DNA from 2 places in the Stenotrophomonas sp. 86156_Sma genome. Region 2 is predicted to be linked to the other one. Evidence: riboswitches for the same ligand, from Rfam matches in the RefSeq annotation. Region 2 holds a riboswitch; the other holds the start of a gene.
What was found. Region 2 has a riboswitch for thiamine pyrophosphate ahead of ACZK33_RS00840 (TonB-dependent receptor). Riboswitches for the same ligand answer to the same signal wherever they lie in the genome.

Region 1 (9,007 bases), 1.1 Mb from region 2:
CGAAGCTGCAGCAGTTGTCGAAGCCACTGGCTGCAGCAACTTCGCCGACCATCATGTCGGTGTCACGCAGCAGGTCGGCAGCGCGCTCAAGGCGCAGCCGCGCCGAAAGCGACTGCGGGCTTTCCTCGTACAGGCTCTGGAAGGTCTTGGAGAGATACCAGCTGGAGAAGTTGGTCAGCTCGGCCAGTTCACCGATGCGCACCACGCGGTGGCTGTTGCCTTCCAGGTACAGGCGGGCGCGCTGCATGCGGCCGAACACCTGGCGCTTGCGGCTGCGCGAGCGCCCCGGGCAACGCTGCACGTTGTCGGCCAGCCCACGCTGCAGGCCCGCCAGGTGCAGCAGCAGCGGGCGCAGTGCCTGTGCCGGCTGGCCACTGGCAAGCGCATCGCGCCACAGGCGCAGCGCAACGCGGGCATCGCCACGGTTCATGCGGCCACGCCCGGCATACAGACCGCAATCGGCCATCTCGGCCAGCACGCGCAGCGCTTCGACCGTCAGGTTCAGGCCAACGCACAAGCCGTTGCGACCGGCCTGCACCAGCGGCCGCGACTCCTTCTCGAAGGCGATCCACTCGCCCTGGCGCAAGCGGAAGCGTCCTTCCTTGGCTTCCACCCAGGAACTGCCGCGCACCTGCATCCACACAGTGAAGCTGCTGCCTGCGGTCTGCAGGCTGCCGAGCCGGGCCACGCCCAGGCAGGTCGGCGCAGCATCGTCGAGCGACCGGTCCAGAGAGACGGTTTGGCCGCGATCGGCCAGCGAGAGTTGACGCATGGGGGCACCACGGATTTGCCTAGTACAGGCCTCCGTTTTGCCAAATCAGGCGGCACCACGTCAGGAAAGTCAGACGAGATCGCCACGAATTCGCGGCGAGGTCGCCACGAAGAAATTACGAAGGCCCATTTCCGTTGAACAACAACAACTTGGAGAACGCCGGAAGCAGCGTCGGCGAGCGCTCGGGCAAACGCATCACACCGATGTCGGCACCGTCGCTGACCGCCATTGCCACGAACAGGGTGCGCCCATCGGCGCCGGCACTCAGCCCGTTGCCGGCACTGAGGCGTTCCGCATCCAGGCAGCGTTCCGGTTCCTCGCGCCCGGCCTGGATCAGCACGAGTGTCGTACCGCAGCGGGTGGACGTACCGAGATAGCCGATCGCACTGTTGCCGGCCACGGTCCAGGCCCGGTACCGCCACCGGCTGGGCTGGTCATCGCTGATCTGCTGCACGCTGCCTGGCGCCAGCGCCGCATCCACCGACCACAGGCCACCTGCCGCCAGGCGGGTGAACAGCACTCGCCCGCTGCTGCGATCGAACCGCGCCTGAGACACGCCCTCGATGCTGGCAAGGCGGCGCCAAGGCTGCACGCTTCGATCAAACAGGCTCAGCCGCGTCTGTTGCTGGTCATCGCGCTCGACTACCAGCAGCTGGTCCGGGTTTGCGCCGTACAGTGCCTGCAGCGGCTGCTCCGACGGTACCGGCAACGGCTGGACGCGTTCGTCACGCGGTGCGATCTCATAGACCACCGTGCGTCCGTGTTCGTCGCGCCCGACCACCAGCAACCGCCGGCTGTCGGCCGACCAGTCCGGTGCCTGACGTGCCTCAGGCCGCAATCCTTCGATAGGCCGCAGCGAATCGGGGCGCTCCATGTCCGCCCACCACAGCGCGAAGCTGCCTGAACGATCGGACGTGAACACCAGTTGGCGTCCATCCGGCGCCGCCATCGGCTGCCCATCCCGACCACTGGATGCAAACAAGCGCTGCGGGGGTGAACCGCCCTCCATCGGCACCTTGAAGATGCCGAACTGCGCGCGGCGGTGAACGAAGGCCAGCATCCCCGCGCGGCGCGCCGTCGCCGGCCATTGTGCGTCGTCGAGCCCGGCGTCGCGCAGCGTGCGGCTCTCGACGTCCAGGTAATACAGGCGCACCTCACTGTCGACACGGCGTCCAAACACGATCGTCCGGCCATCACGCAACCAGGCCCAGCCACGCAGTTCAGCGGCCTCGTTGGTCAGCTGCTCGGGCGTGCCACCCGCGGCCGGCATGCGCCACAGGTCGCCCAGCTGCGGATTGCGCACGAATACCAGCCACTTGCCATCAGGCGAGTAGCGCGGCGCATAGTCGAAGTCATCCTCGGCGACACCGTAGTCCAGCGCCTCCCATTGGCCACTGGCCAGATCAAGCTTGCGGATGCCGCGATGGGCATAGCGCCCCACCATGCTGCCGAACACCAGACCACGGCCGTCCGGCGTCCAGTCGAAACTGAGCAGCTCGGTGCCATCGCACCGTGTCGCCTGGCGTAGGGCACCACCGGTCGCGCTGGCGATCAGCACCTGGCAACCGCCGTTGTTGCTGAACCGCGCGAAGGCGATCTCGCGTCCATCCGGCGACCAGCTCGGGAAGCGATCGACCGAGCCGGCCGGCGGAGCCAGCAGCTGCCGCGCAGGCGCGTTGCCGGAGGTCTGCACCTTGATCGCGCCACCGCCCTGCCCGTCTTCGTTGGCGCCCTCATAGGCCACCAATGAACCATCGGGTGAAAGCGTGGGATAGGTTTCAAAGCCGCTGGTCGCGGTGATCAACCGATAGGGACGCTGCGGGCTGCCGATCACGCGCGTGCCGTTCTCCACGGCCGCATCCACAGCTGAACTGCTGGCCGGTGCCCGCCGCAGCAGCAGCGCGGTCAGCACCACCACCGTGGCCAGCATCAGCACGCCCAGCACCAGCAGTACGCGCCGGCGGACGTGGCGCCAGCGGCGGCGCGATGCCTGCACGTGTGGCGGCATCACCTCGGCGATGGCCATCGCCGGTTGCATGTCCACGATTTCGTCATCGGCTCCTGCGGGCGGCGCCGGCTCGACATCGTCCAGTACCTGCACCGGCACCAGCAGGCGATAGCCGGTCTTGGCGATGGTCTCGATATAGGCCTGGCCGTTGTCGTCGTCGTTGCTGAACGCCTTGCGCAGCTGGGTGACGGCCTGGGTAAGCACATCATTGGTCGGCAGCGTGTCCGGCCAGACTTCCGCGAACAGTTCATCGCGGGTGACAACACGCCCCGGCTGGCGCAGCAGCACACGCAGCACGCCCAGCGCCTTCGGCGTCAGCCGACGCGGGCGACGCGCACCCACGACCTCGACTTCGCGCGAGGACAGAGTGACAGTGCACTCTCCTATCCGGATCCGATCGAATCCGGGGGGCTGGTTTTCACTGCTGTTCATTTTCCGCTACACAGTAGAGACAGGTCCGGGGCAGCGTTTGCCTTCGATACCCTCCCGTCCTGGGAACAGCAAAAAGCCAGACTCCGCACAAAGCATCGGCGCATACCGCAAAAACAATGAAGCGGGCGAATACTAGCCTATGCGGGTTACCTCGCCTATCGCGTGGTCGACATCCAGGCTCTCTCTCGCCGACGCATTCACATAATTTGCTGCACCATTCGCGCCCTGCGGGGCGCGAAATTTTTATCTGGCGTTCATTTTCACATGCGCCGCAGCATGGTCAATCCAACCAGTCGCGAAACCACCAAAGCTACGTACATCACGCCTGAAAACTGCTCCAGCATGACCAAGGCGCGCGCCTGCGGATGCAGTGGCACAACGTCGCTCAAGCCAACGCCCGAGAGCAAACTGAAGCTCAGATAAAGAAGCTCCATCCAGGTGCGCTGCGCGCCACCACCGGTGCCCTGGAAACTGCCCGGATACCATTGCTGGCACACGGCGAAAGCAAACGCGAAGGCCCACGCCAGCAACGTGAATGTCGCACCTGCTGCGAACAGTTCATCGCGGGTGACTTTATGGTCCTGGAGCATGTAAGCGATGAGCGCACCGGCCGTATAGAAGTACAGCAGGCTTTCCAGCAGCTGCGCGGTGGTCAGCAGCGCACTGCGATCCAGCAGTGCGCCGGCCAGCGAGAACACCACCGAAGGAATGGCCAGCAGCAGTGCCAGCCAGGTGCCCAGCGGACTGCGCTGGACCACCCACAGCGCCAGGCCGAGTACCGCCATGCCGAACATGCCCAGTGCCGCACGGCCGCCGGCGGTGTCATCAAGTGCGGGATACAGCAGCACCGCGATCAACTGGGCACCCAGCAGCCAGGCCGAAGGATGGCGGCGGGCAATGGCCAGCCAGCGGGTGGTGATGGCAACGGGCATGGCGTCCTTCCCCAGGGTGATGGGCGGAGGATAGCCGGGAGCGACGTGATGAGCGGTAGTGCCGGCCACTGGCCGGCACTCTCCCGGTCCCACGCACGACGGAATGCCGGCCAGCGGCCGGCACTACCCGTTACACGTCAGCCCTGGTGATAGACCTCGGCGCCGGCGGCGCGAAACTCTTCCGACTTCTCCTTCATGCCGGCCTCGGCGTAGTCGCGCACGTCCTGGGTGATCTTCATCGAGCAGAAGTGCGGGCCGCACATCGAGCAGAAGTGCGCCAGCTTGTGCGCATCCTTCGGCAGCGTCTCATCATGGAATTCCTTGGCCTTCTCCGGGTCCAGCCCGAGATGGAACTGGTCTTCCCAGCGGAACTCGAAGCGTGCCTTGCTCAGCGCGTTGTCGCGCACCTGTGCGCCGGGGTGTCCCTTGGCCAGGTCGGCCGCATGCGCGGCGATGCGGTAGGCCATGATGCCGTCGCGTACGTCCTGGCGGTTGGGCAGGCCGAGGTGCTCCTTCGGCGTCACGTAGCACAGCATCGCCGTACCGAACCAACCGATCATCGCCGCACCGATCGCGCTGGTGATGTGGTCGTAGCCCGGTGCGATGTCGGTGGTCAGCGGCCCCAGCGTATAGAACGGCGCTTCGCCGCATTCGCGCAGCTGCTTGTCCATGTTCTCCTTGATCAGCTGCATCGGCACGTGGCCGGGGCCTTCGATCATGGTCTGCACGTCGTGCTTCCAGGCGATCTTCGTCAACTCACCCAGCGTCTCCAGCTCACCGAACTGCGCGGCATCGTTGGCATCTGCGATGCAGCCTGGGCGCAGGCCGTCACCCAGCGAGAAGGTCACGTCATAGGCCTTCATGATCTCGCAGATCTCTTCGAAATGCGTGTAGAGGAAATTCTCCTTGTGGTGCGCCAGGCACCACTTGGCCATGATCGAGCCACCGCGGCTGACGATGCCGGTGACCCGCTTGGCGGTGAGCGGCACATAGCGCAGCAGCACGCCGGCGTGGATGGTGAAGTAATCCACGCCCTGCTCGGCCTGCTCGATCAGTGTGTCGCGGAAGATCTCCCAGGTGAGCGCCTCGGCGCGGCCATCGACCTTCTCCAGCGCCTGGTAGATCGGCACGGTACCGATCGCCACCGGCGAGTTGCGGATGATCCACTCGCGGGTCTCATGGATGTGCTTGCCGGTGGACAGGTCCATCACCGTGTCACCGCCCCAGCGGATCGCCCACACCAGCTTCTCCACCTCCTCGGCAATGCCCGAGGAAACAGCGCTGTTGCCGATGTTGGCGTTGATCTTGGTCAGGAAATTGCGGCCGATGATCATCGGCTCGCTTTCCGGATGGTTGATGTTGTTGGGCAGCACCGCACGGCCGCGGGCGATTTCGTCGCGCACGAACTCCGGGGTGATGATCTTCTGGATCGAAGCGCCGAACGCCTCGCCCGGGTGCTGCTGCAGCAGCCCGGCATCGCGGATCGCGTCCAGCCGCTGGTTCTCGCGGATGGCGACGAATTCCATTTCCGGCGTGATGATGCCGCGGCGCGCGTAGTGCATCTGGGTGACGTTGGCACCTGCACGCGCACGGCGAGGCAGGCTGCGCGCGGGGAAGCGCACCGCATCGAGCTTCGGGTCATGCTCGCGATCGCGACCGAACGAAGAGCTCAGTCCTTCCAGCCGCTCGGTATCACCGCGTTCTTCCACCCAGCCGCGACGCAGTGCCGGCAAACCAGCGGACAGATCGATGCGCACCTCCGGATCGGTGTACGGGCCCGACGTGTCGTAAACGGTCACCGGTGCATTCTCTTCGCCTCCGAACAAGGTCGGCGTGCGGGTCAGCGCGATCTCGCGCATCGGCACCTGCAGATCCGGGCGTGAACCGGGCACGTGGATCTTGCGCGAGCCGGGAATGGGCCGGGTCACGGATTCGGAGAGTTGCTGGGCCTGTTGCTGCAGGGCGGAGAGCTGTGCGTTCATCGGGCATCGTCCAGGAAGGTCAGGGACGAAGCGGCGGCGCACTGCTGCCGCGCCCGGACGGTCCTTGGGCGGAGTCCGGGCATGGCTGCACTGCAAAGCTTCCCTACGCCGGTATGAGCCGGATCAGGTTCCAAGGGACTGTCTCAACCGTGGCCACATGGCCGCGGTACCCCCGCTTCTTGGTGTGCATTAGAGCATAGAACGCACTGCAGCTCCTGGTGGTTCCATCCACGCACGGCGTGGATCTGCTGTTTCTGTATTAACAGAACCGTGACATCGCATTCAGTAACGTGCACGCGCATCGTGCCGCTGCGGCCGGTGTTTCCCCGCCGCCTCCGCGGCCCCTGCCCGGTCTGTGCTGCATGTCGCCGGCCCCTCGCAGCAAGCTCTGCTCGCTCCCCTCAATCCCTTGATCGGAGAAGCTCCTTCATGGTGTTTCGCGTTTCCATCGCACTGGTTCTGCTTCTGGTGCTGCTTGCCGGTGTTGCACCCGGCCCCTTCAATACCGTGGTGCAGTCGGTACTGGCCGATGTCATCCGCAGTGTCGGCTGGCTCTATCTTCTGGTCGTGTTCCTGGCACTGACGTTCCTGATGTACCTGGCATTCGGTCGCTTCGGCAACCTGCGCATCGGCGGTGAAGATGCCGAGCCGGAGTTCTCGCGCGCCAGCTGGATGTCGATGCTGTTCGCAGCCGGCATGGGCATCGGCCTGGTGTTCTGGGGCGCCGCCGAGCCGATTTCCCACTTCACCAAGCCTCCGGAAGGCCTCGCACCGCAGAGCATGGACGCGGCGCGGGCTTCGATGCGCTATGCATTCTTCCACTGGGGCCTGCACCCGTGGGCGATCTACGCGCTGATCGGCCTGGCCATGGCCTGGTTCCAGTTCAACCGCAATGGCCGTGGACTGGTCAGTGACATGCTGCAACCGATCATCGGCCGGCACCATCGCGGCTGGATCGGACGCGTGGTCAACATCGCCGCGGTTGTTGCCACTGCCATTGGCGTGGCCACCACGCTGGGCTTCGGCACCATCCAGATCGCTGCCGGCATGGAACGCGTGTTCGGCCTGCACGCGGGTGTGCCACTGCAGCTGACCATCATCGCCATCGCGTTCGTGCTGTACATGGCCTCCACCGCCAGCGGTGTCGAGCGCGGGGTGAAGTGGCTGTCCAACTTCAATCTTGCACTGGCCGCGCTTCTTGCGGCCACCGTACTGGTGCTGGGTCCGACCGGATTCATCTTCGATACGTTCACCACCACACTGGGGTCGTACCTCAACCAGCTGGTGACGATGAGCCTGCGCATGTCGCCGTTCTCGGGCAGCACATGGGTAGCGGACTGGACCATCTTCTACTGGGCGTGGTGGATTTCCTGGGCCCCGTTCGTCGGCTCGTTCATCGCGCGCATCTCGCGTGGGCGCAGCGTCCGCGAGTTCGTCATCGGCGTCGTGCTGGCACCCACGGTGCTGGGCTTCTTCTGGTTCGCGGTGTTTGGTGGTACTGCCCTGTGGGCGCAGATCTTCGGCCATGCCGACCTGGTGCAGGCGCTGGGCAACGGCTATGAAACGGTGCTGTTCACCCTGTTTGACAGCATGCCGCTGCCCTTGCTGCTTTCCTGCATCGCACTGGTGCTGCTGATGATCTTCTTCGTGACATCAGCCGATTCGGCGGTGCTGGTGCTGGCCAGCATGTCCACTGACGAGGCAGGCGATCCGCCGTTGAAGCGCAAGCTGGCCTGGGGCATCGCGGTGGCGCTGATCGCAGCGGCGTTGCTGCTGGCCGGTGGCCTGGATGCACTGCAGGGCATGATCACGATTGCGGCGTTGCCATTCGCGCTGCTGATGGTGCTGGTGATGGTGTCGCTGTACCGGGTGCTGGACCAGGAGTACACGCGGGAGCGGCGGCAGGCGCAGCGCCAGCGGCACATGATCGATGCGTGGATCGCACGGGAGATGGCGGCGCAGGAGGAGACCCAGGCGGAGGCGGCGCGCGCGCACGATCAGGATTGAGGGTGTTTTGCAGCCTGCGGCTGCACCGCTTCTTTCAAGCAAGTGCAGATTCAAAAGCCAGAGCGGCTCTGGGTTGCTGCTTGCTTGGCGGGGAGGGGGCAGATGGCGGGACACACCGCAAGTACGTCCCTGTAGGCTCGGCCACGGCATCCATGCCGTGGACGGTCCCGCCATCTGCCCCCTCCCCGCCTCCGACAGTTTCCCGGTGACGGTGGGTTTTCCACGCTATGCGTGGATGAGGTGTATCGGAAAACAAGAAGGGGTCGGATTCGTTTTCCTCCGGAAAATGGATCCGCCCCCTACTCACAGCACGCGGCTGTTGCCATTGCCTTTGCTCTTGATCTTCTTTTTTCTTTTCCTGCGGTGATGGACACGGAAACTATCCGTGGCCGGGCGGGTGGGCTGGGCGGGGGTGTCCGCGGCATGGATGCCGCGGCCAAGCCTCCAGGGACGGATTCACGGCGTCCCCCGACCAGCCCACCCGCCCGGCCCAATCACATGATCCCGCTTCCACGAACCATCACCGCGGAGGGGGCTGCGCCCGGTGGCCGGGAAACCTCAATACCCCGCCGCCTGCCCATCCTTTCGACTCTCAGACGCACCGTAGTAAACGCCGGATTCCGGATCACGCATGATCGCCTGATACCCGCCATACGGACCATCGGCGAACACGATGCGATGCCCCTTGCGCATCAACGCACGCACCGTTTCATACGGGAAGCCGGTTTCCAGATTCACTTCACCACCGTCGGTCATCGCCGTGGCCTGACCTGTCGGTTCAGTCGAGCCTTCGTGCTGGATGCGCGGCGCATCACCGGCTTCCTGCAGGTTCATGCCGAAATCCACCAGGTTCATCACGATCTGCGCGTGGCCC
Region 2 (9,007 bases):
TGCTCGTCTCTCTTTCCGCTGCCGCCTGCAGCGCCGCCGATCCGGCCCCCTCGTCCTCCCAGCCCGGCGCCCCTGCGCAGGCTGCCAATGCGCCCCGACAGGATGTTGCCCCGATGCAGACCCCCACCCCCGATGCCGCCACCACCCCGCCCGACGCGCCGACCGTGATGTATTTCACCTACCAGGTGGACGGCGATGGCGCGACCTCCTATGAGGTCCAGAACGGCAGCGTGGCGACCTTCTGGTTCGGCCACACCTTCACTCTCGATGGCACCACGTACTACACGGGTTTCTCCTGGGATACCCGCGAGCACTACGGCAAGCCGGGCGAGCAGACGCCGGCCGGTCCGGATGACCGCGCCAACCTTGCCGAGGCCACCTTCGTGCTGGCCGGCACCGACGCCAGGAAGCCATGGAAGTTCCGTGGCCAGGAATGGACCATCGGCGCACTGGGCGCGTACGACAAGGCCGACGATGTCGATACCCGGCGCAAGCCGCTTGAACATCGCACGGCCGATGGTCGCCTGCTGCTGGCGGTGCCGACCAGCAGCTTCGACCGCGGCATCAGCAGCACCGGCTATGCGCTGCTGCTGTTCAACCCCAGGCGCAGCGAAGACGACGTGGACAGCAAGGTCTGGCGCTATGTCGGTTCAGTGCGCTCGGGTGAGGACAACAGCGCCGCCTGCGACGACGGCAACGTGATGCCCTGCACCGACAGCGATGGCGAACTGGCCTTCGCTGCCGACGGCAACGGCCTGCCGCGACTGACAGTGACCTTCAAGGGCACCACCATCGAAGGCCCCGGCAAGACCCGCGCACTGGGTGCCGGCGACGCCGTGCACTACACCTTCGACAGCGCGACCCAGCAGTACGTCGCGCCCTGATAGCACCCGCCACGCGCGGGTTCCCTGTTGACCGACATGTTCTTGACTCACGGATGAGTCCGGTTGGCGATTCGCGGCACGCGCCGCTCCATCAACCCCGAGGAAAACGTCATGGCACAGCATGACTACAGCAGAAAGGAAGTCCTGGACATCGTCGAGCAGGTCGCCAGGCAGAAGGGCATCCCTGTGGATGACTTCATGCGTTTCGCGCACATCGAGACCGGCGGCACCTTCAACGAGCGCGCCCACAACACCTCATCCGGCGCCAAGGGCCTGTTCCAGTTCGTGCCCGGCTCCGCGCGCCAGTACCACCTGACCGGCCACGAGTTCGACCCCACCCGCAACACCGAAGCGGCCGCGCAGATGTACCAGGACAACCTGGACTCGATGGCGCGCCGCAACGAGCGCACCGGCAACCCGTACCTGTCCGGGGGCAACACGCCCACCGGGCTGGACCTGTACCTGGCCCACCAGCAGGGCAGCGCCGGCTACGGCTCGGTGCAGACTGCCATTGCCACCGGCACCTTCGGTGTGGTCCGCAACAGCCACGGCGACGAGATCAACATGCGCCGCAACGTGCTGAACCAGATCGGCTCCGACGCGAAGGCGCTGACCGGCCACACCCTGGCCGAGATGCGCGGGATGAACGACGGCGACCTGGCGCGGACGTTCTCCAGCTATTACATCCACAAGTACGCAGCGATCAGCATTCCGGAAAAGAACATCGAACCGCAGGCGGTAGTGCAGGGCCAGGGCCAGACCCCGGCAGCACCTGCACAGGCCAGCGCAGCCGTGGCGGCGGGTGCAGCCACGCTGGCGGCAACCGCAACGGCAGCTGCCACACCGAAGCCAGGCATTGAACTGCAGGCCGCCTACGAGGCCGGCGTGAAGTACGACGACGTCAAGTACGCCATCAACATTCCGGGCCACGCGCTGTACGTACCGGGCAAGACCGGCAAGAACGTGGAGCAGGGTTACATCGACTGTTCCGGCTGGGTCGGCACGCTGCAGAACCGGACCATGGACGAGATCAACCAGAAGGCCGGGCACGCGGTGTTCAGCAAGGCTGATCGCATCGACCTGGGCAACCTCGGTTCCGGTGGCATCGTGCGCAAGGCGTTCGACCAGTCCGGTGTGCTGCTTGACCGCGACGCGATCCTGAAGCCCGATGCGCTGAAGGAAGGCATGATCATCGGCCTGGATACGGCCAGGACCCGCCATGAGCACTGGAACGGCATCGACCACATCGTGATGGTGGTGCGCGACCCCAACACCGACAAGCTGCTGATCAGCCAGTCCACCGGCAGCAAGGGCGTGCACACCATGCCGGTCGAGGACTACCTCAAGCAGGTGAAGGACCACCCGAACTGGAAGCTGTACGCCTCCGATCCGCTGTCCAAGGCGCGCGACCTGCTGGAAAACCGCACCCACTCGCACGAGCAGAGCCAGGGCAAGCCTGCGGCCGAGCACAAGGCCGCTGCCACGCCGCACGCCGAACTGTACAAGCAGGGCGCGCACAGCGAGGGCGTGCGCAAGGTGCAGGAGCAGCTGGGCCACCTGGGCTACGTCGGCGCCGACGGCAAGCCGCTGGTCGAAGATGGCCGCTTCGGCCGCAACACCGACACGGCAGTGCGCCAGCTGCAGAAGGACAACGGCCTGGTGGTCGATGGCATTGTCGGGGCGAAGACCCTGGAGGCAATCAAGGACGCACGCGAACGGCCGTTGCTGAACGACGAGCGGCACCCGGGCAATCCGTTGTTCATCCAGGCCAGCAAGGGTCTGGAACTGCTGCCGGCCGGGACCTTCAAGGACCGCCACACGCTGGAAAGCGCTGCTGCGGCTTTGACCAAGGAGGCGCATGCCGCCGGCCTGCAGCGCATCGACTCGGTGGTGCCCAGCCCGAACGGTGAGCGCCTGTTCGCCGTGCAGGGCACCATCGGCGACCCGGCCGCCAGCCGCGTGGCGGTGGAGACCCGTGCCGCCAGCGAGCAGAGCCTGGCGCTCAGCAGCGGTGCCGTGCAGGGCGCGCCGAACGTGCTGCATCAGCAGCAGGACGCCCAGCAGGAGCAGGCCCGGCAGGCCCAGAAGGCGATGGGCGTCTAGGCCCGCGGCGCCTTGGGAGAGAAGGGAGGGCCACGTCCGCGTGGCCTTTTCCCTTTCTGCCAGCTGAGCGGCCGAGGCCGCTTTCAGCCTTGCTTCATGCCGCCTGCCGCTAGATGAATGCGCAAGCCGCACGGTGGACCAGGCAATGTTCCGGCAATGTTGGAACGCCAGCGTGGACATCACGGCAGCCGGGGCGTCCCGCGCCCTCCCTGCCCAGCGTGGCATGCACCTCACAGGAGAACGAACATGCTCAGTACTTCCGCACTCAGCTTCCGTGGTCTGGCGATGGCCCTGGCACTGCTGGCCGGTGTCGCCGTGGTCAGCGATGCCAGCGCGATGTCGAGGAAGGACAAGCGCACCCTGGTCGGCGCCGTGGTCGGTGGCGTGGCCGGCAACCTGCTCTCCAACGGTGATCCCGCTGCCACGGTCGGCGGTGCCGTGGCCGGCGGCGCGATCGGCAACCTGACCACCTCCGACCGCCGCGACCGTCGTTACTACGACAATCGCCGTTACGACGACCGCTACGATCGCCGATACGACCGTGGCTACTACCGCAGCGGCTACTACGACCGCGGTGACGACCGTCGCTGGCAGCGCGAGCGCTACTACGACAACCGCTACTACCACGACCGCGGTCGCCATCGCGGCTGGTAAGCAGCGCGGCATCCCCCATGCCGATGCACGGACGGGCGGGTCGATGACCCGCCCGTTTGCGTTGGCCGCGTGCATGGCGTTGAATGCGCAGCCTTGGATGTGACTTTCCCCACTGGGGCTGCGGCATGACTTCTTCCTCCCACCGCGTGCAGGGCCTCAACAACGACGAGGTTGCTGCCGATTGGCCACCGATCAGCACCGCAGACCTCGCGTGGCTGCGCCAGCGCTTTCCGCAGCTGGATGCGGGCAGCCAGCCGCACTGGCACAGTCCTCGACCGTTGTCGGCCGCCGCCATCGTCAATGGCACGCGCGGACCGGTGTTCATCAAGCGCCACCACCACAGCGTTCGCAGCGCCGCCTGCCTGGAAGAAGAACACCACTTCATCGCCCATCTCGCTGCCGCCGGCGTACCGGTGGTGCAGGTGCTGGCGGCAACCGATGGCCACACCGCAGTAGAGCACGGCGAATGGACCTTCGAACTGCATGCCGTGGGCGTGGGCGAGGACCTGTACCGCGATGCCGTGTCGTGGTCGTTGCTGACCGATGTCGCGCAGGCCGGCGAAGCCGGCCGCATGCTGGCCCGGCTGCACCGTGCCGCCGCCAGCTATCACGCGCCACAGCGCAGTACCCATCTGCTGGTCGCGCGCGACGATCTGATCCGCGCCGACGATCCGATCGCGGCCATCAAGGCGGGGCTGCACAAGCGCCCCGGGCTGGCCCGCTATCTCGCGCGCATTCCCTGGGAAGCGCAGCTGCAGCGCGACGTGCTGCCGTGGCATGCCGGCCTGGCCGAGCGCCTGCGCGACGAGCCACGGCTGTGGGCGCACAACGACTGGCATGTCTCCAACCTGCTGTGGCGCGACGGGCAGGTCAGCACCGTGCTGGATTTCGGCCTGGCTTCGCCCACCAGCGCACTGTTCGACCTCGCCACCGCGATCGAGCGCAACGCAGTGGCGTGGCTGGAACTGGAGCGCGGCATGGAGGCGGTGCGCATCGACATCGCACTGGCGTTGCTCGACGGCTACCGCGAGGTGCTGCCGCTGTCGGCGGCACGCGTGCAGCTGCTGGCCGACCTGCTGCCGATGGTCCATTTCGACTTCGCACTGTCCGAAGTGGAGTACTTCGAAGGCATCACTGGCTCCACCGCAAACGCGGATGTGGCGTGGCAGCCCTTCATGCTGGGGCACCCGGTGTGGTTCCACAGCGCGCCGGGGCAGGCACTGCTGCAGGCGCTGCACGCGGCAGCCTGAAGGGCACCGGCTCGCAAATCCGTACCATTTGTAGTGAAATGGTCACCTGAAGCGGGGGTGCCTGGATCTGCCAGGCTGAGAGAGTCCCTTGGAACCTGATCCGGTTTGCACCGGCGTAGGGAGCTTTGAGCCGCAGCCACACCCCCCGTCATGGGCCGGTGCACCTGCGCGCCGTCGCTTCGTCTCCCTTGTTGTCCGAAGACGAACCGAATGAACCGCTGCCTGCGCCCCACCCTGCTCTCCCTCGCCCTCTGCGCCGCCTTGCCGCTGCATGCCAGCGAGGCCGACGCTGCCACCGATGCGGCTGCCACCGGCGCCGAGCGCTCGCCCACCGAACTGGCGGCAGTGCGCGTGCAGGCCGGCAAACCCAAGGCCGATACCTCACGCGTGAACGCCTTCGGTGGTGGGTCCTGGAAGGACACCCCGGCCTCGGTGAACGTGCTCGAGCGCGACTACCTCGACCGCCGCCAGGTGCGTTCGCTGTCCGAGCTGGCCAGCAACGATGCCTCGCTGGGTGATGCGTATGCGCCGGTGGGCTACTACCAGAACGTCGCCATCCGCGGCTTTGCGCTGGATGCCGCCACCGGCTACCGCTTCAACGGCCTGTCCATCGCCGGCGAACAGCGCCTGGCGCTGGAGAACGTGCAGTCGGTTGAGATCCTCAAGGGTGAAGCCGGCCTGGCCGCGGGTGTGATGGCGCCCGGCGGGATCATCAACTACATCGGCAAGCGCCCGGCCGAAGTGCGCACCGCCACGCTCGGTACCGACTCGGAAGGCTCGCGCTACGTCGCCGTCGATGTCGGCCACTGGATCACCCCGCGTTTCGGCCTGCGCCTGAATGCCGCATGGGATTCCAGCAATTCCTACGTCGAGCACGCCGATGGCCGTCGCAACTTCTACTCGCTGGCCGCCGACTGGCTGATTGGCGAACGCGGCAAGCTGGAAGTGGATGCCAACTACCAGACCAGCTCGCAGCGTTCGGTGTCCGGCTACCAGCTGCTGGGCGCGCGTGAGCTGCCGCACGGCGTGGATCGCGAATTCCTGCTCGGCTACCAGCCGTGGCAGCGCCCGGTGGATATCGCCAGCACCAACATCACCGCGTTGCACACCTACGACTTCAACGATGCCTGGCAGTCGCGCGTCTCGGTCGGCCACAGCCGCTCGGTGATCGATGACAACGTCGCCTTCGCCTACGGCTGCTACTACGCCACGCAATGCGCCGATGGCAGCGTGCCGGGCAACTACTTCGCGCCCAATGGCGACTACGACGTCTACGACTACCGCAGCCCGGACGACACCCGCCGCAACCAGCAGGCCCGTGCCGAGCTGCGTGGCCGCTTCGAGACCGGCAGCGTCGGCCACCAGCTGACCCTCGGTGCCGATTACTTCCGCCGCACGGTAGACAAGCGCCCGAGCGTCAACGAGTACGTCGGCACCAGCAACATCCACGACGCACAGGTGCCGGTGTTCGCGCCGTCGCCGAAGATGCCAGGGCCGTCCGCACGACGCCTGGACAGCCGCCAGACCGCATTCTTCGCGCTGGACCGGATGAGCTTCGGTGATGACTGGCAGTGGCTGGCCGGCGGCCGCTTCGTGCGCCTGGACGAGCGTGCCTACGACAAGCGTGGCACCCCGCAGCGGCACAGCCGCCTGTCGCGTTTCCTGCCGCAGACCGCCGTGGTGTGGAAGGCTACCGACCAGCTCAACGCCTATGCCAGCTACGTGCGCGGCATCTCGCTGGGCCAGGAAGCGCCGTTCTGGACCAGCAACGCCGATACCTTCCTGCCGTCGGTGCAGTCGCGGCAGCTGGAAGTGGGCGTGAAGTACGTGCCGGTCGAGGCGCTGACGCTGGGCGCAGCCGTGTTCCGCATTTCGCAGCCGTACCAGTACGCCAAGCCCGACAACAGCGAGGTCGGCTACAGCTTCGTCGAGGAAGGCACGCAGACCCACACCGGCCTGGAGTTGACCGCCAATGGCCAGCTGACCGATGCGCTGCAGATCGTGGCCAGCGCCAGCATGCTGCAGGCACGTGCGCGCGACACCGGCACGCCGGCCTATGAAGGCCATCAGCTGGTGAACGTGCCGAAGGTGCGCGCCAGCGTGCACGTGGCTTATGCGCTGCCGTTCGTGCAGGGCCTGGATGTGACCGGCGGCTGGCGCTATGCCGGTGCCAACGTTGCCCGCGCCGACGGTGGCGTGCGCGCACCGGACTACTCGGTGTTCGACGCTGGCCTGCGTTTCCAGCATCGCCTGCACGAGCGCGCGGTGACCTGGAACCTGTCGGTGGACAACGTGTTCAACCGCTTCTACTGGCGCGACACCGGCAGCAGCGGCGGTGACTACTACCTGTTCCCCGGCGCACCGCGACAGGCCCGCCTGTCGGTGACGTTCGCGCTGTGAGCGGCGTCATGCTCGAGTGGACCGCCGCGCTGTGCAGCATCCTCGGCGTCTGGCTGATGGCCAAGCGCCGGCTGGTGGCGTGGCCGGTCGGCCTGCTGTCGGTGACGCTGTACGGGCTGGTCTTCGCCGAGGCCAAGCTGTACTCGGACACCCTGCTGCAGGTCGCCTTCGGTGGCTTCCTGGTCTACGGCTGGCTCAACTGGCGGCAGCACGCCGCCGACGAGGGCAGCGTCCGCATCGTGCCACTGGCACGCGGCAAGCTGCTGCGCGACCTGGCCATCGGCCTGTGTGGTGGCGTAGCGCTGGGTGCGGCCATGCACACCTTCACCGATGCCGCGCTGCCGTGGCTGGACGCGATGCTGACCGCGCTGAGCCTGGTCGGCCAGTGGTGGCAGGCACGCCGCCACGTGGCCTGCTGGTGGGTGTGGATCGCGGTGGACGTGGTGTACGTGGGTGCGTACCTGTTCAAGTCGCTGCACGTGACCGCCGCGCTGTACGTGTTCTTCCTCGGCCTGGCCGTGTTCGGGCTGCGCGCATGGAGCGCGGCAGCCCGTGAACCACAGGTAGCAACGCAGTAGCGCCACGCCATGCGTGGCCGGGGCTTACCGGTAGTCGCCAACCTTGGTTGGCGCGCGTGCCGACCAAGGTCGGCATCTACCCAACACATCCACGCAGGGCGTGGATCTACTGCACCCGCAAGATCAGTAGCGCCACGCCATGCGTGGCTTGGGCTACCGGTAGTCGCCAACCTTGGTTGGCGCACGCCTGCCGACCAAGGTCGGCATCTACCCAACACATCCACGCAGGGCGTGGATCTACTGCACCCGCAAGATCAGTAGCGCCACGCCATGCGTGGCTGGGGTTTACCGGTAGTCGCCAACCTTGGTTGGCGCACACCTGCCGACCAAGGTCGGCATCTACCCGGCGCATCCACGCATGGCCTGAATCTACTGCACCCGCAAGATCAGTAGAGCCACGCCATGCGTGGCTGGGGGCCTACCGGTAGTCGCCAACCTTGGTTGGCGCACACCTGCCGACCAAGGTCGGCATCTACCCAACACATCCACGCAGGGCCTGAATCTACTGCACCCGCAAGATCAGTAGAGCCACGCCATGCGTGGCTTGGGCTTACCGGTAGTCGCCAACCTTGGTTGGCGCACGCCTGCCGACCAAGGTCGGCATCTACCCGGCGCATCCACGCATGGCCTGAATCTACTGCACCCGCAAGATCAGTAGAGCCACGCCATGCGTGGCTGGGGGCCTACCGGTAGTCGCCAACCTTGGTTGGCGTGCGCGTGCCGACCAAGGTCGGCATCTACCAGACGCATCCACGCATGGCGTGGATCTACTGGGTAAGCAGCAGGCCCAGCCGCAGCGGCTGGCGCATATCTGCCGGTGGCGCGGCCTGCAACGGCGCGGACTGCAGGGTCGCGCGCAGGTCGGCGTCGACCTGGGCGTCGCCCAGGCTGTCGAATTCGAGTTTCGAAATGCGGCCATCCGCCGCGATCCACACGCTCACCGGCAACGGCGTCGGTGCATCCGGGTGTGCCTGCAGCCATTCCAGCACGCGCTGCGCCTGCGGATCCTGTTCCTGCTGCAGACGCTGCTGCAGCTGGCCGCCCACGGCGGCGGCATAGGCCATCCAGTGTGCAGGGGCTTCCTGCGCGGACACCCCGGCGCTCCCCAATGCCAGCGCACCGAACAATGCAGCCAGCG

Region 1: linked by a shared signal. The riboswitch ahead of thiC (phosphomethylpyrimidine synthase ThiC) and the one ahead of ACZK33_RS00840 (TonB-dependent receptor) in region 2 are both predicted to bind thiamine pyrophosphate.

What each region holds. Positions count from the first base shown of each region.
Region 1 covers NZ_CM151157.1:4,173,966-4,182,972, forward strand. Annotated here, with positions in the region: gene ACZK33_RS19360 (helix-turn-helix transcriptional regulator) at 1-772, opposite strand, end outside; gene ACZK33_RS19365 (winged helix-turn-helix domain-containing protein) at 888-3,212, opposite strand; gene ACZK33_RS19370 (ion channel) at 3,473-4,144, opposite strand; gene thiC (phosphomethylpyrimidine synthase ThiC) at 4,282-6,126, opposite strand; TPP riboswitch at 6,209-6,310, opposite strand; gene ACZK33_RS19380 (BCCT family transporter) at 6,556-8,133, shown strand; gene ggt (gamma-glutamyltransferase) at 8,692-9,007, opposite strand, start outside.
Region 2 covers NZ_CM151157.1:192,364-201,370, reverse strand. Annotated here, with positions in the region: gene ACZK33_RS00860 (hypothetical protein) at 114-884, shown strand; gene ACZK33_RS00855 (peptidoglycan-binding domain-containing protein) at 996-2,987, shown strand; gene ACZK33_RS00850 (glycine zipper 2TM domain-containing protein) at 3,234-3,641, shown strand; gene ACZK33_RS00845 (phosphotransferase enzyme family protein) at 3,767-4,891, shown strand; TPP riboswitch at 4,935-5,030, shown strand; gene ACZK33_RS00840 (TonB-dependent receptor) at 5,102-7,291, shown strand; gene pnuC (nicotinamide riboside transporter PnuC) at 7,300-7,869, shown strand; gene ACZK33_RS00830 (hypothetical protein) at 8,637-9,007, opposite strand, start outside.